DNA from 2 places in the Streptomyces sp. NPDC044044 genome. Region 2 is predicted to be linked to the other one. Evidence: riboswitches for the same ligand, from Rfam matches in the RefSeq annotation. Region 2 holds a riboswitch; the other holds the start of a gene.
The links. A riboswitch is a leader RNA that binds a small molecule or an ion and turns the genes downstream of it on or off. The one in region 2 is predicted to bind S-adenosylmethionine.
Positions count from the first base shown of each region.

Region 1: another riboswitch for S-adenosylmethionine. It lies ahead of AC07AG_RS35715 (aminotransferase class V-fold PLP-dependent enzyme); the one in region 2 lies ahead of thrC (threonine synthase).

Region 1 covers NZ_JBWKFG010000010.1:456,834-463,832, reverse strand. The annotation lists gene qcrB (cytochrome bc1 complex cytochrome b subunit) at 1-69, shown strand, start outside; gene trpD (anthranilate phosphoribosyltransferase) at 237-1,301, shown strand; SAM riboswitch class IV at 1,376-1,492, shown strand; gene AC07AG_RS35715 (aminotransferase class V-fold PLP-dependent enzyme) at 1,657-3,066, shown strand; gene AC07AG_RS35710 (glycerate kinase family protein) at 3,018-4,226, opposite strand; gene AC07AG_RS35705 (SLC13 family permease) at 4,258-5,670, opposite strand; gene AC07AG_RS35700 (response regulator transcription factor) at 5,754-6,419, opposite strand; gene AC07AG_RS35695 (sensor histidine kinase) at 6,416-6,999, opposite strand, start outside.
Region 2 covers NZ_JBWKFG010000005.1:144,528-151,526, forward strand. The annotation lists gene AC07AG_RS20280 (DUF7927 domain-containing protein) at 1-455, opposite strand, end outside; gene AC07AG_RS20285 (glucosyl-3-phosphoglycerate synthase) at 545-1,489, opposite strand; SAM riboswitch class I at 1,658-1,792, shown strand; gene thrC (threonine synthase) at 1,810-3,117, shown strand; gene AC07AG_RS20295 (MoaD/ThiS family protein) at 3,224-3,499, shown strand; gene AC07AG_RS20300 (cold-shock protein) at 3,924-4,127, shown strand; gene groL (chaperonin GroEL) at 4,465-6,090, shown strand; gene AC07AG_RS20310 (lipase family protein) at 6,216-6,999, opposite strand, start outside.

The sequences.
Region 1 (6,999 bases), on a different contig from region 2:
GACAACCAGATCCCCAAGCCCACCACCGAGGAGTACAAGGAGATCACGAGCGGCCACGGCCACCACTGATCCTCCGAACGCTCCGACGTTCTGACCCAAGGTCGCCACGGCGAGAGCCCCGTCCCTGCATCCAGTGCATGGACGGGGCTCTTTGCCGTCCCCCGGGCTGGATAAGGTGGTCCCGTCCCCATGTGCCGGGATGCTTTCTTCCTACGCTGACGAACCCAGGAGCGGCTATGAGCGCTGTGACCCCCGCAGGAGGCAATACCGCGGCGGCCCGTTCCTGGCCGGGTGTGCTGAACGGCCTGCTCGACGGGAACGACCAGAGCGCCGACGACACGGCCTGGGCGATGGACCGCATCATGCGGGGCGAGGCCACCGACGCGCAGATCGCCGGCTTCGTCGTGGCGCTGCGGGCCAAGGGCGAGACCGTGGAGGAGATCTCCGGTCTCGTGCGCACCATGTACGAGCACGCCAATGTGATCGAGGTGCCGGGGCGGACCGTCGACATCGTCGGCACGGGCGGTGACGGTGCCAAGACCGTCAACATCTCCACGATGTCCGCGATCGTCATCGCAGGCGCGGGCGCGAAGGTCGTCAAGCACGGCAATCGCGCCGCGTCGTCGGCCAGCGGCGCCTCCGACGTGCTCGAGAAGCTCGGCGTGAACCTCGAGCTCACCCCGCGGCGGGTCGTCGAGGTCGCGGAGGAGGCGGGGATCACCTTCTGCTTCGCGGTGAAGTTCCACCCGGCGCTGCGGTACGCGGGCGGTGCGCGCAGCCAGCTGGGGATCAGGACCGTGTTCAACCTCCTGGGTCCGCTCACCAACCCGGCCCGGGTGCGCTCCCAGGCCGTCGGCGTCGCCGACGCGCGGATGGCGCCGATCGTGGCAGGCGTCTTCGCCGAGCGCGGGCACTCCTCCCTCGTCTTCCGCGGTGACGACGGCCTCGACGAGCTGACGACCACGTCGACCTCCCGGGTCTGGGTGGTGCGGGACGGCGCCGTGCGCGAGGAGTCCTTCGACCCGCGCGACGTCGGCATCGACCTCGTCCCCGTGGAGGCGCTGCGGGGCGCCGACGCGTCGTACAACGCCGAGGTGGCGCTGCGCCTCCTGGACGGCGAGACCGGGCCCGTGCGGGACGCCGTGCTGCTCAACTCGGCGGCGGCCCTGGTGGCCCTCTCGCCGGGCGAGGGGAGCCTCGTGGAGCAGATCCGCGGGGGCATCGCGCAGGCGGCCGATTCGATCGACTCCGGGGCCGCGAAGAAGGCCCTGGAGCGCTGGGTGTCGGCCAGCAACAGGTGAATGTGGCGCACACCGCAGTCCGGATCCCGGACTGCGGTGGGCACCGGGAAGATCGTGTGGCAAGATGCTGCGCAGGTCATGAGTGACAGCGATTAGGCCCCGGCTCGCTGTCCGGCAACCCTCCGTCCGTGGCGGGGTGCCCCGGGTGAAGACCAGGCCGTGGACAGCAAGGTCCATGGCAAGCGCGGACCCCTGCGAACCCTGGGGTCCTGGTCCTCAAGGGAGCAGTCTCGTGAGCAAGCGAATGCGATAGGGCTTTCCGGCCCCTTTTCCGCACCCCCTTTTCTCTTCATCACTGCAGCGCCGTGACGGCGCCCTCGCAGTGAACTCGCCTGCCTTCCCACGGGAGTTCGCCATGTCCGCACGCTCTGTCGCCACCACCACCACCGATGCCGCTGCCGCCTCCGCCGCCTCCGCCGACCCCTGCTGTGCCGCGCCGCTGCCGGTGCTCGGCCGTGACGTCACCGTGCCGCTCGTCACCGGCGGCGAGGTGACCTACGCGGCGCTCGACTACGCGGCGAGCGCCCCCGCGCTGCAGCGGGTGTGGGACGACGTGGCCGCGTACGCGCCGTACTACGGCAGCGTGCACCGCGGTGCCGGGTACCTCTCGCAGCTCTCCACCGACCTCTTCGAGAACAGCCGCGTCACCGTCGCCGAGTTCCTCGGCTGCCGCGAGGACGACCAGGTCGTCTTCACGCGCTCGACCACCGACTCGCTGGGCCTCCTCGCCGCGGCCCTCCCGGCCGACTGCCAGGTCTTCGTCTTCGAGACCGAGCACCACGCCTCGCTCCTGCCGTGGCGCGACGCCCGCGTGACGTACCTGAACGCGCCGCGCACCGCCGACCAGGCCGTCGCCACCCTGGAGCGCGCCCTCGCCGACCGCGACCCCTACGGGCCCGCCCTGGTCTGCGTGACCGGCGCCTCGAACGTCACCGGTGAGCTGTGGCCGGTCAAGGAGCTGGCCGCCGCCGCCCACGCGCACGGCGCCCGCATCGTCCTGGACGCCGCGCAGCTCGCGCCCCACCACCCGGTCTCCATCGAGGAGTTGGACGTCGACTGGGTCGCCTTCTCCGGTCACAAGCTGTACGCGCCCTTCGGCTCGGGCGTCCTCGCGGGCCGTTCCGACTGGCTGCAGGCGGCCGAGCCGTACCTCGCGGGCGGCGGCGCCTCGCGGAAGGTCGCGCGGCGCAGCGACGGCGGCGTCGACGTCGAGTGGCACGACACCGCCGCGCGGCACGAGGCCGGATCGCCGAACGTCATCGGCGTGTACTCGATCGCCTCCGCCTGCAAGGCCCTGACCGAGGCGGGCTTCGACGAGCTCGTCGCCCGTGAGCGCCACCTCATCGCGAAGGTGCGCGAGGGCCTCGCCGACGTGCCCGCCGTGAAGGTGCTCTCGCTCTTCGGCGACGACGCGCCGCGCGTCGGCGTCATCTCCTTCGTCGTCGAGGGCTGGAACAGCTCGCACTTCGCCGCCGCGCTCTCCGCCGAGTACGGCATCGGCGTACGCGACGGTCTCTTCTGCGCCCACCCGCTGGTGCGCACCCTGCTCGGCAGCGACCCGCAGACCCAGGGCGAGTGCGGCGCCCCCGAGGCCGCGCCCGGCGAGAAGTCGCTGAACGCGATCCGCGTGAGCTTCGGCGCGGGCACCCCGGACGAGCACGTGGACCGTTTCGTGCGCGCCGTCAAGGAGCTCGTGGCGGACGGTGCGCGCTGGAACTACCGCACGGAGGACGGGCGTTGCGTGCCGGACACCACGGCAGCCTGAGCCCTGGGCCGTCCCTTCAGGCGTGACCCCAGCAGGATCATCCGCAGGGCCCGCTCGGTCGCGTCGGTGAGGAACTCGCCGCCCCGGCCGAGCGCCTCGGTGAGCGAGACCGGCGCGGGCAGGATCGCGCTGTAGGCGTCCACGCCCTCGGCCCGTACGTGGTGCGCGCCCTGGCCGATCGTGCCCGCGAGGACGAGGACCGGGCGGCCGAACCGCTTGGCGCGCCGGGCCACTTCGGCGGGGATCTTGCCGCGTGGCGTCTGGTGGTCCAGGGCACCCTCTGCGGTGACGACGAGGTCGGCGCGGGCCAGGCGTGCGTCCAGGTCCAGGTGGTCGAGCAGGACGTCGAAGCGGGGCAGGAGCTGGGCGCCCAGTGCCGCGAGGCCTGCGCCCAGGCCGCCGGACGCACCCGTTCCGGGGCCTTGGGAGAGGTCCGTCGTGACGTGCAGGTCGCGGGTCAGGATGTGCGCCCAGTGTTCGAGGGCCGCCGCGAGCTGTTCGACCTGCGTGGGGGTCGCGCCCTTCTGGGGGCCGAAGACGCGGGCCACGCCGCGCTCGCCGGTCAGGACGTTGAAGGGGTTGCAGGCGACGCGGATCTCGGTGTCCTTGAGGCGGGGGTCGAGCCCCGAGGGGTCGATGCGGCTCAGGCGGCTCAACTCCCGTCCCCCGCGCGGCAGTTCCCAGCCGTCCGCGTCCAGGAGCCGGGCGCCGAGCGCCTGCAGAGCACCCGCGCCCCCGTCCGACGTGCCGGAGTCGCCGCAGCCCACCAGGATGCGGCGGGCGCCCGCGTCGAGTGCGGCGCCGATCAGCTCGCCGACGCCGTACGTCGTCGTGGCGCCCGGGTCGCGCAGATCGCGCGGGACCAGCGAGAGCCCGGCGACCGCGGCCATCTCCACGACGGCGGTGCCGGAGGGGAGCAGCGCGAAGTGCGTGCCGATCCGCTGGCCGACGGGACCGGTGGCGGGCAGCGCGACCAGGCGGCCGCCGCCGGTGGTGGCCAGGGCGCGCGCGGTGCCCTCGCCGCCGTCCACCAGGGGAATCAGGTCCGTCTCGGCGTGCGGGACGACACGGCGTACTCCCTCGGCGATGGCCTCGGCCGCGGACGGCGCGGACAGGGACTCCTTGAAGCCGCTGGGGGCGATGGCGAAACGGGTCAGCATGGCGGTCTCCAGAGTGGATTCAAGGGTGGGGTCAACGGATGGGCACGCCGAGCAGCGGCCAGAGCGCGACGGCGAAGAGCAGGACGAGCGCGGCGGTCAGCGGAGCAAGGACCGCGGAGAGGCGCAGCAGGTCGCGCGGGGCGTAGGTGGGGGTGCCGGGGATGTCGGCGAAGAGCGTGACGGGCTTCGCGGACGCGGGCAGGGTGTGGCAGAAGCCGGCGGCCGCGGTGGAGGCCAGGGCGGCGGCGACCGGATTGACGCCCGCGCCGACGGCCGCCGCGACCACCAGCGGGACCAGGACGGACGAGCGGGCCGAGCGGGACTGCAGGAGCAGGTGCGCGGCCGTGCTGACCGCCACGACGACGGTCAGGAAGAGCCAGGGCGGCACATCCAGCGGAACCCCGCCCACCAGCCACTTCGCCGCCCCCGACTCGGCGAGCGCGACACCCATCGCCATGGTCGCGGCCATGAAGAGCAGCAGCGACCACGGCACCGTCTTCAGCGCGTCCTTCAGGCGTACGGTGCCAAGGGCGGGGGACGAGGCGACGACCGCGCCGATCAACGCGACGACGGCGGGCGGCACTTGGTGGAGCGGTTCGCTGCACCAGAGGGCGACGACCGTGGCGAGCAGGAGGGCGCAGCGGGTCTCGGCGGGCTCCCAGGCTCCGGTCACCGGCTGCTCGCTGTGCTCCTGGAGCTGCTCGACGGTGATGTGGACCGGGCCCTTGCGGTCGGCCCGCCGTGTCGTCGTCAACAGGACCGCCTCCGCCGCCAGATGGGACGAGGCGATGGCGAGCGGCAGCCCGAGCAGCATCCACTGCGTGAAGCCGATGCGCTCCCCGGTGGCCTCCCACAGCACGGACACCGTGATCAGGTGCGCGCCCGCGCCGATCAGGGTCGCGACCGCGGAGAGCAGGATGACGGTCGGAAACAGCAGGGCGAGCATCACCACCAGGCGCCTGCGGTCGGCGAGGACCTTGGCGAGGGCGAGGAAGACGGGCAGGGCGAGCGCGGCGCGGCCCGACGTGGCGGGCACCGCGAAGGCCGTGACGACCAGGGCGGCCGTCGTCAGGTGCGTCAACTGCCGTACGCTGCGCGCCCCGCTGACGAGGAAGGCCGCGGCCCGGCCCGCGAGTCCGCTGCGGGCCACGGCGGCCGCGAGCACGAAGGCGCAGATCAGCAGCCAGACGGTCTCGTCACCGAGGGTGCCGAAGAGCGTGTCGCTGCTGATCACCCCGGTCGCGGTGAGCGCGAGGCCGGCGCCGAGCGCGATGTACGTGTCGTCGATCGGCGTACCGATCCACGCACAGGTCGCGAGCGCGAACACGGCGAGGGTGAGCCGTGCGTCGCCGCTCAGGCCGGGGAAGTTGCCGGGCACCACCAGCAGCGCGCACAGGCTGAGCGCGACGCACAGGGTGATGGCTTGGCGGGGATTCAGGGTCACACGACGAGCCTCGGGGCCTGCCGTGAGCCCTCAATGAGCCGCGGATGAAGGAAAGTTCACCCGCGCGGGCCAGGTCCCAGAGGTCACGCCGGCAGTCGATACCCCATGCCGCGCACCGTGTCCACCCGCTCGGCGCCCAGCTTCTTGCGCAGCGCCCGTACGTACACGTCCACGATGTTGGACCCGGGGTCGAAGTCATAGCCCCACACGTGCGACAGGATCTGCTCCCGCGAGAGCACCTGGCCCGGATGGCGCAGGAAGAGTTCGAGCAGCACGAACTCACGTGCCGTCAGATCCACCGTCCGCCCGCCCGCACGCGCCCTGCGCGTGCGCAGATCCAGCGTGAGCTCCCCGCTGCGCAGCACCGTCACCTCCGGCGCCCGCGCTGCCGTACGCAGCCGCAGGCGCACCCGCGCGAGCAGCTCCTCGAAGCGGAACGGCTTGGTCATCCAGTCGTCGGCGCCGCCTTCAAGGCCCGCCACCGTGTCCCGGACCGAGTCGCGTGCCGTGAGGACGATGACCGGCGTGGACACGCGGGCCTCGCGCAGCTGGCGCAGGACCGTGAAGCCGTCCTTGCCCGGAAGCCCGATGTCCAGGACGACCAGATCGAAGCCGCCGGTCAGGGCGTAGTCGTAGGCCGCTTCGCCGTCGCCGACGACGCTGGTGGTGAAGCCGTTGGAGCGCAGGCCCTTCTCGACGAAGGAGGCGATGCGCTCCTCGTCCTCGACGATGAGAATCCGGTTGTTCATGGCTGTCCTGGCTCCTGTTCCCGCAGTACGAGTACGAAGGTGGCGCCGCCGGAGCCTGACGCCGTGGGCCGCAGTTCGACCCGGCCGCCGTGCCCTTCGGCGATCGCCCGCACGATGGCGAGGCCGAGTCCGGCGCCGGTGGCGCGGGCGCCGCGGCGTGCGGTGCCGCGCCGGAACCGCTCGAAGATCACCGCGGCGTCCTGCGCCTGGACGCCGGGCCCGCTGTCGGCGACGTACAGCTCGATCCGGCCCGCCGCGCTGCGCGAGCCGATGCCGATGCGCTGGCCGGGGACCGTGTGCTGGACGGCGTTCTGGGCGAGCTGCACCATCGCCTGGGTGATGCGCTGAGGGTCCAGGGCGCTCTCGCCGTCGGCCACTTCGGCCAGCTTCCAGTCGCGGTCGCCGAGCGCCCGCGCCTTGACGAAGACGTCCGCGGTCAGCTCGGCGAGCTGGACCGGCTCCGGGGTGACGAAGTCGGGGCGCTCGGCCTTGGCGAGGAGGAGGAGGTCCTCGACGATGCGGCTCATCCGGTCGAGCTCCTCCATCACGATCCGGACCGTCTCCTCGCGCTCTCCCGGAT
Region 2 (6,999 bases):
TTCACGCCGACGGCGGGCACCGCGTCCAGCGGGTCGCCGGGGGAGGGCTGCACGTCGGCGCCCGAGATGTCGCAGCGCTTGAGCTGGGCGCCGCTGGGGCCCTTGTACGTTCCGTCGTTGCCGCCGTAGAAGAGGCGTGCGTACGCGACCTTCGCGCCGGGCGGGATCGCGACCTGGCCGGTGCTCGATCCGTGGTCGGGGTCCATGCCCGCGGCGTTGATCCGCTGCATGACGAAGGTGTTGTTGTTGTCGCGGCCCTCGCCGTCCGCGGCGGTGGCGCAGCGCGCCGCCATGTCCGCGGGCGTTGTCGGGCAGCCCATGACCGTGTTGCCGATGGTCCTGAAGTCGCCGTACAGCGATTCGTCGTAGCGCTTGGCGAAGGGCTCGATCACATCCGCGGCGGCGGGTGCGGCCACGGCGCCGAGCGCCCCTGCCGCGAGTCCGGCCGTGGCCATGGCCACACCGCCGATGCGTCGCGCGCTTCCCATTACCTGTCTGACCCACATAAATGGGAAATGTAGACAAAACGCCCGGCTTTGGGCTGTTACGCCACGCGGCGAGCCGTGTACTCCGCGATGTCGGCCATCGGCGGCCGCTCCTCGGTGTCCACCGAATGGGTACGCGGCTCGAACCCGTCCTCGCCCCGCTCGAACTGCGTGAGCTCGGGGCGTACGAGATGGCCGCGCGCCAGCCGCAGCTGCGCCGTCCGGTAGATCGCCGCCGCCATCCGGCCGAGCGCCTGCCCGTCCTGGTGACGGTGCTTGCGCACGCCGACGTCGACCTGCGCGAGCGCGTCCAGGCCCACCGTGTGCAGCGCGTCGACGAGCAGGCCCAGCTCCACTCCGTAACCGACGGGGAACGGCAGCCGCTCCAGGAGGGACCTGCGTGCCGCGTACTCGCCGCCCAGCGGCTGTACGAACCCGGCCAGTTGGGGCCAGTGCATGTTCAGCAGCGGGCGCGCCATCAGCTCGGTGACCCGGCCTCCCTGACCTGCGGTTCCGGCCAGCGGGCGGTCGTACATCGCCTTCACGAAGTCCACGTCGGGCTCGGTCAGGAGCGGGCCGACGATGCCGGTGACGAAGTCCGCCGAGAACTCCCTGAGGTCCGCGTCGACGAACGCGACGATGTCACCGCCGGTCACCAGGAGTGAGCGCCACAGGACCTCGCCCTTGCCGGGCACGGCCGGGATGCGCGGCAGGATCCCGTCCCTGTGCACGACCCGCGCGCCCGCATCGCGCGCGACCTCGGCCGTGCGGTCCCGGGACCCGGAGTCGATCACCACGAGCTCGTCCACCAGGCAGGCCTTCTCGACCAGCTCGCGGCGGATCTCGGCGACGATCTCCCCGACCGTCTCCTCCTCGTCGAGCGCGGGCAGGACGACACTCACCGAGGCTCCCGACGCCCGTTTGGCGGCGACGAGTGCGCTGAGCGGACGGTCGGCAACGGACCAGGAACGCCTGGTCAGCCAGCGCTCGGCCTCTTCCAGCACGGGTTGCTCCTCCTGTGTGTGGCCTACATGTGATCCATCTCGCGGTTCGGACGACTATCTCAAGGGTCCAGGCCGTCGGTTACAGTCTTGAACAACGCGGATGACCATCGCATGTCGGGGGTCGACGCGTAACAAATGCCCTGGGCCCCTGAAGCCCCGGCGCCATACCGCTCATCCAGAGGGGCAGAGGGATACGGCCCGTTGAAGCCCCGGCAACCATCCCGCCGACCGCGCACGCGAGGTCTCGGTGGGGAAGGTGCCAATTCCGTCTCGTGACGAGATGCGTCACGGGGAAGATGAGGAGAAAGGGCCTCGCCTCCATGGCTGCGCAGACTGTCGCAACGAACGAAAACACCCCCTCCACCACGGGTTCTGTGGACCTCGGCCCCGCATCGGGCCTTTCCTGCCGCGAGTGCGGCGAGCTGTACGCCCTCGGCCCGATCTTCGCCTGCGAGGCCTGTTTCGGCCCGCTCGAAGTGGCGTACGACCTGCCGACCGGTGACCCCGAGGCGCTCCGGAAGCAGATCGAGTCCGGCCCCGACAACATCTGGCGCTACGCGCCCCTGCTGCCCGTCCCTGCGGACGTGGCGTCCAAGCCGAACATCAACCCCGGCTGGACCAAGCTCGTCAAGGCGGACAACCTCGCGCGTGAACTCGGCGTCGCACAGGGCAAGTTGTTCGTCAAGGACGACTCCGGCAACCCGACGCACTCCTTCAAGGACCGTGTCGTCGCGCAGGCCATCGAGGCGGCGCGCGCGTTCGGCTTCACCACCCTCTCCTGCTCCTCCACCGGCAACCTTGCCGGTGCCGTGGGCGCCGCCGCAGCCCGCGCCGGCTTCCGCTCCTGCGTGTTCATCCCGCACGACCTGGAGCAGGGCAAGGTCGTCATGGCCGCGGTCTACGGCGGCGAGCTCGTCGGCATCGAGGGCAACTACGACGACGTGAACCGCTTCTGCTCCGAGCTCATCGGCGACCCGCTGGGCGAGGGCTGGGGCTTCGTGAACGTCAACCTGCGGCCGTACTACGGCGAGGGCTCCAAGACCCTCGCGTACGAGATCTGCGAGCAGCTGGGGTGGGTCCTTCCCGACCAGCTGGTCATCCCGATCGCCTCGGGCTCGCAGCTCACGAAGATCGACAAGGGGCTCAAGGAGCTCATCGCGCTCGGCCTCGTCGAGGACAAGCCCTACAAGATCTTCGGTGCCCAGGCCGAGGGCTGCTCCCCGGTGTCGACCGCCTTCAAGGCCGGGCACGACGTCGTACGCCCGCAGAAGCCGGACACCATCGCCAAGTCGCTGGCCATCGGCAACCCCGCCGACGGGCCGTACGTCCTGGACATCGCGCGTCGCACGGGCGGTGCGGTGGAGGACGTGAACGACGAGCAGGTCGTCGACGCGATCAAGCTGCTCGCCAGGACCGAGGGGATCTTCGCGGAGACCGCCGGTGGTGTGACCGTGGGCGTCACGAAGAAGCTGATCGAGGCGGGGCTCATCGACCCCTCGCTGACCACGGTGGTCCTGAACACCGGTGACGGCCTCAAGACGCTTGACGCTGTCGCTGAGACTTCGCAGGCCACCGCTACCATCCGGCCCAGCCTTGACGCGTTCCGCGCCGCAGGGCTTGCAGGCTGAGCCTGTTCGCTTGACTGCGAGCCGGCTGTGGCTGGTCGCGCAGTTCCCCGCGCCCCTGAAGGGGCGCCCCAGACGGGCGCCCCTCCTGAACTACCGAGGTGAATTCATGAGCGTCAAGGTCCGCATCCCCACCATTCTTCGCACCTACACCGGCGGTCAGTCCGAGGTCGCCGCCGAGGGGGCGACCCTCTCCGAGGTCATCGCCGACCTGGAGGCCAAGCACGCCGGTATCGCGGCCCGTGTCCTGGACGACCAGGGCAAGCTGCGGCGCTTCGTGAACGTGTACGTGAACGACGACGACGTCCGGTTCGAGCAGGGCCTTCAGACGGCGACGCCGGACGGCGCGGGGGTCTCGATCATTCCCGCCGTCGCCGGTGGTTGATCCTTTAAAGAAACACCCTGCGTAATCTTCATTGCCCCCTCCGCGAGAGAAGTGGAGGGGGCAATTCCATGTGGTTGAGCGCGGTACAGTTGGGAAGCGAGCTTCCCCGTTTGTGCCGAGCGCATATACGAAGTCGCCCCGAGGGCGACAAGAAGTAGCCAAAGTGCACTGCCCATTTGCCCTTCTCGTGGCATTTGTCTGGCCCGACTTGCCCTGAACTCCGGTAAATCCTCCGCATATTTCCGATCAGGCGTGCCCAGAATTCTCGTCCGATTGACCTGTTGCAGAGGGCAGTTGGACAGATACATTCAGCCGCGGTCGACGCGTTCCGGCGCACGCCTCCACAACCCATTGGGGGGGTGAGGTCTGACCCGGGTCCGCGAAGTGCGGGTCCGTGCAAGGGCCAGTAATAGGGGAGTTAGGCATGGCTCAGGGCACCGTCAAGTGGTTCAACGCGGAGAAGGGGTACGGCTTCATCGCGGTCGACGGTGGTGCGGATGTTTTCGTCCACTACAGCGCGATTCAGATGGACGGCTACCGCACCCTTGAAGAAGGTCAGCGAGTTGAGTTCGAGATCTCGCAGGGCCAGAAGGGTCCGCAGGCGGACATGGTCAAGCTCGCCGTTTGATCTCGGCGCGATCGGCCAGCGACTTAGCGAGTGACGAGGGGCCCGTATCCCGACAGGGGTACGGGCCCCTCGTGCGTCACGGGGCGCGCGCCCCTCAAACGTCATCGGGGCAGGCACCCCTCGTACGTCTGGGATCCGTAAGAGGCGCTTGCACTCGTAGGGGTCGAGTGCTAATCATTGGGCTTAGCACTCTCCCAGTGAGAGTGACAGAACTTGGATCGGGTCGGTGAGGCCCGCAGGCCGGGTGGGGCAAGGAACCACACGGTTTGCAGGCCGTCCGTCGCGGGCACTGGCGCGATCCGGAGCATGCCACCCCTGTCCGGGAGGACCACTTCACATGGCCAAGATCATCGCGTTCGACGAGGAGGCACGGCGCGGCCTCGAGCGCGGCATGAACCAGCTCGCCGACGCCGTCAAGGTGACCCTGGGCCCCAAGGGTCGCAACGTCGTCCTCGAGAAGAAGTGGGGTGCCCCCACGATCACCAACGATGGTGTTTCCATCGCCAAGGAGATCGAGCTCGAGGACCCGTACGAGAAGATCGGCGCCGAGCTGGTCAAGGAGGTCGCGAAGAAGACGGACGACGTCGCCGGTGACGGCACGACGACCGCGACCGTCCTGGCGCAGGCGCTGGTCCGCGAGGGCCTGCGCAACGTAGCCGCCGGTGCCAACCCGATGGCCCTCAAGCGTGGCATCGAGAAGGCCGTCGAGGCCGTCTCGGGCGCCCTGCTCGAGCAGGCCAAGGACGTGGAGACCAAGGAGCAGATCGCTTCGACCGCCTCCATCTCCGCCGCCGACACCCAGATCGGCGAGCTCATCGCCGAGGCGATGGACAAGGTCGGCAAGGAAGGCGTCATCACCGTCGAGGAGTCGCAGACCTTCGGGCTCGAGCTTGAGCTCACCGAGGGCATGCGCTTCGACAAGGGCTACATCTCGGCGTACTTCGCCACCGACATGGAGCGTATGGAGGCGTCGCTCGACGACCCGTACATCCTGATCGTCAACTCGAAGATCTCGAACGTGAAGGACCTCCTTCCGCTCCTCGAGAAGGTCATGCAGTCCGGCAAGCCGCTGCTGATCATCGCCGAGGACGTCGAGGGCGAGGCCCTGTCGACCCTGGTCGTCAACAAGATCCGTGGCACCTTCAAGTCCGTCGCCGTCAAGGCCCCGGGCTTCGGTGACCGCCGCAAGGCCATGCTCGGCGACATCGCCATCCTCACCGGTGGCACCGTCATCTCCGAGGAAGTCGGCCTCAAGCTGGAGAACGCGGGCCTCGACCTCCTGGGCCGTGCCCGCAAGGTCGTCATCACCAAGGACGAGACCACGATCGTCGACGGCTCCGGTGAGAGCGACCAGGTCCAGGGTCGCGTCAACCAGATCCGCGCCGAGATCGAGAACTCGGACAGCGACTACGACCGCGAGAAGCTGCAGGAGCGCCTGGCGAAGCTCGCCGGCGGTGTTGCGGTCATCAAGGCCGGTGCCGCGACCGAGGTCGAGCTCAAGGAGCGCAAGCACCGCATCGAGGACGCCGTTCGCAACGCGAAGGCCGCCGTCGAAGAGGGCATCGTCGCCGGTGGTGGCGTGGCCCTCATCCAGGCCGCCGCTGTCTTCGAGAAGCTTGAGCTCGAGGGCGACGAGGCCACCGGTGCCGCCGCTGTGAAGCTGGCCCTCGAGGCCCCGCTGAAGCAGATCGCGGTCAACGCCGGCCTTGAGGGTGGTGTCGTCGTCGAGAAGGTGCGCAACCTGACCGTCGGCCACGGCCTGAACGCCGCGACCGGTGAGTACGTCGACATGATCGCCGAGGGCATCCTCGACCCGGCGAAGGTCACGCGCTCTGCCCTGCAGAACGCCGCGTCCATCGCCGCGCTGTTCCTCACCACCGAGGCCGTCATCGCCGACAAGCCGGAGAAGGCGGGCGCTGCCCCGGCCGGCGGCGGCATGCCGGGCGGTGACATGGACTTCTGAGCCTCTTCGCAGGCTCGGTGGTTCATCGCTTCACGCGAACCGAGGGCGGCACTCCTTCTCACGAAGGGGTGCCGCCCTCGGGCGTTTTCCGGGAGCCGGGAGCCGGGCGCCGGGAGCCGTGCGGACTACGGCAGGCGGTCCAGGATCCAGGTGCAGAGGTCTTCGGTGACCAGGGTGTGGCCCTCGTTCTGCGCGGCGCAGAGGTACTCGTCGAGCTCACTGTCCTCGGAGTCCGCGACCGGGTCGTACAGCTTGCTGTGGTCGTCGATCTCGCGCAGGGCGATGGCGCTGACCGCGGGGACGAAGCAGTGCTCGCGGATCTCCGCCTCCGAGCCGAGGCCGATGAACGCCGGGATCTTGTCGAGCTCGTCGGCGAGGATGCCGAAGCCCTCCAGGGTGCCGCCGGGTGCGCCGTCGATCTCGGGCAGGGCCGAGGTATGGATCTTCGGCTTGCGCAGGGTCACCACCCGCAGCTGGGCGACCAGTTGGTCCACCCCCGCGGACTGGGTGTAGAGGTTGGTGCCCGTGATGGTCAGGCCCTTGCCGCGGAACGCCCGCTCGCCCGCGGGGACGCCGTTGCTCTCACCGGTGCGCACACCGTTGGACACGCCGATCTTGTGCGGGTGCCGCGGCCAGCCGCCGACCCGCTCCAACTCCGCGAGGAACTCGGTGCGCTGCTTGTCGGTCTCCGGGGTGTCGTCCCACTCCGCGATGTGCTGCCACAGCAACTGCCGCGCCGCCGGGCTGTTCATCTGCGTCGAGAACGAGTCGTTCAGGCGCCGGATGTAGTGCGCGAAGGCCTGGAGCGCGATGGGGATCCAGGCACCGCGGTGCGGGCTGTCGTAGGAGAAGTACAGCGTGGTCTCGTGCTCTTCGCCGTCGTGCTCCATCTTCGCGAGCGCGTACCGC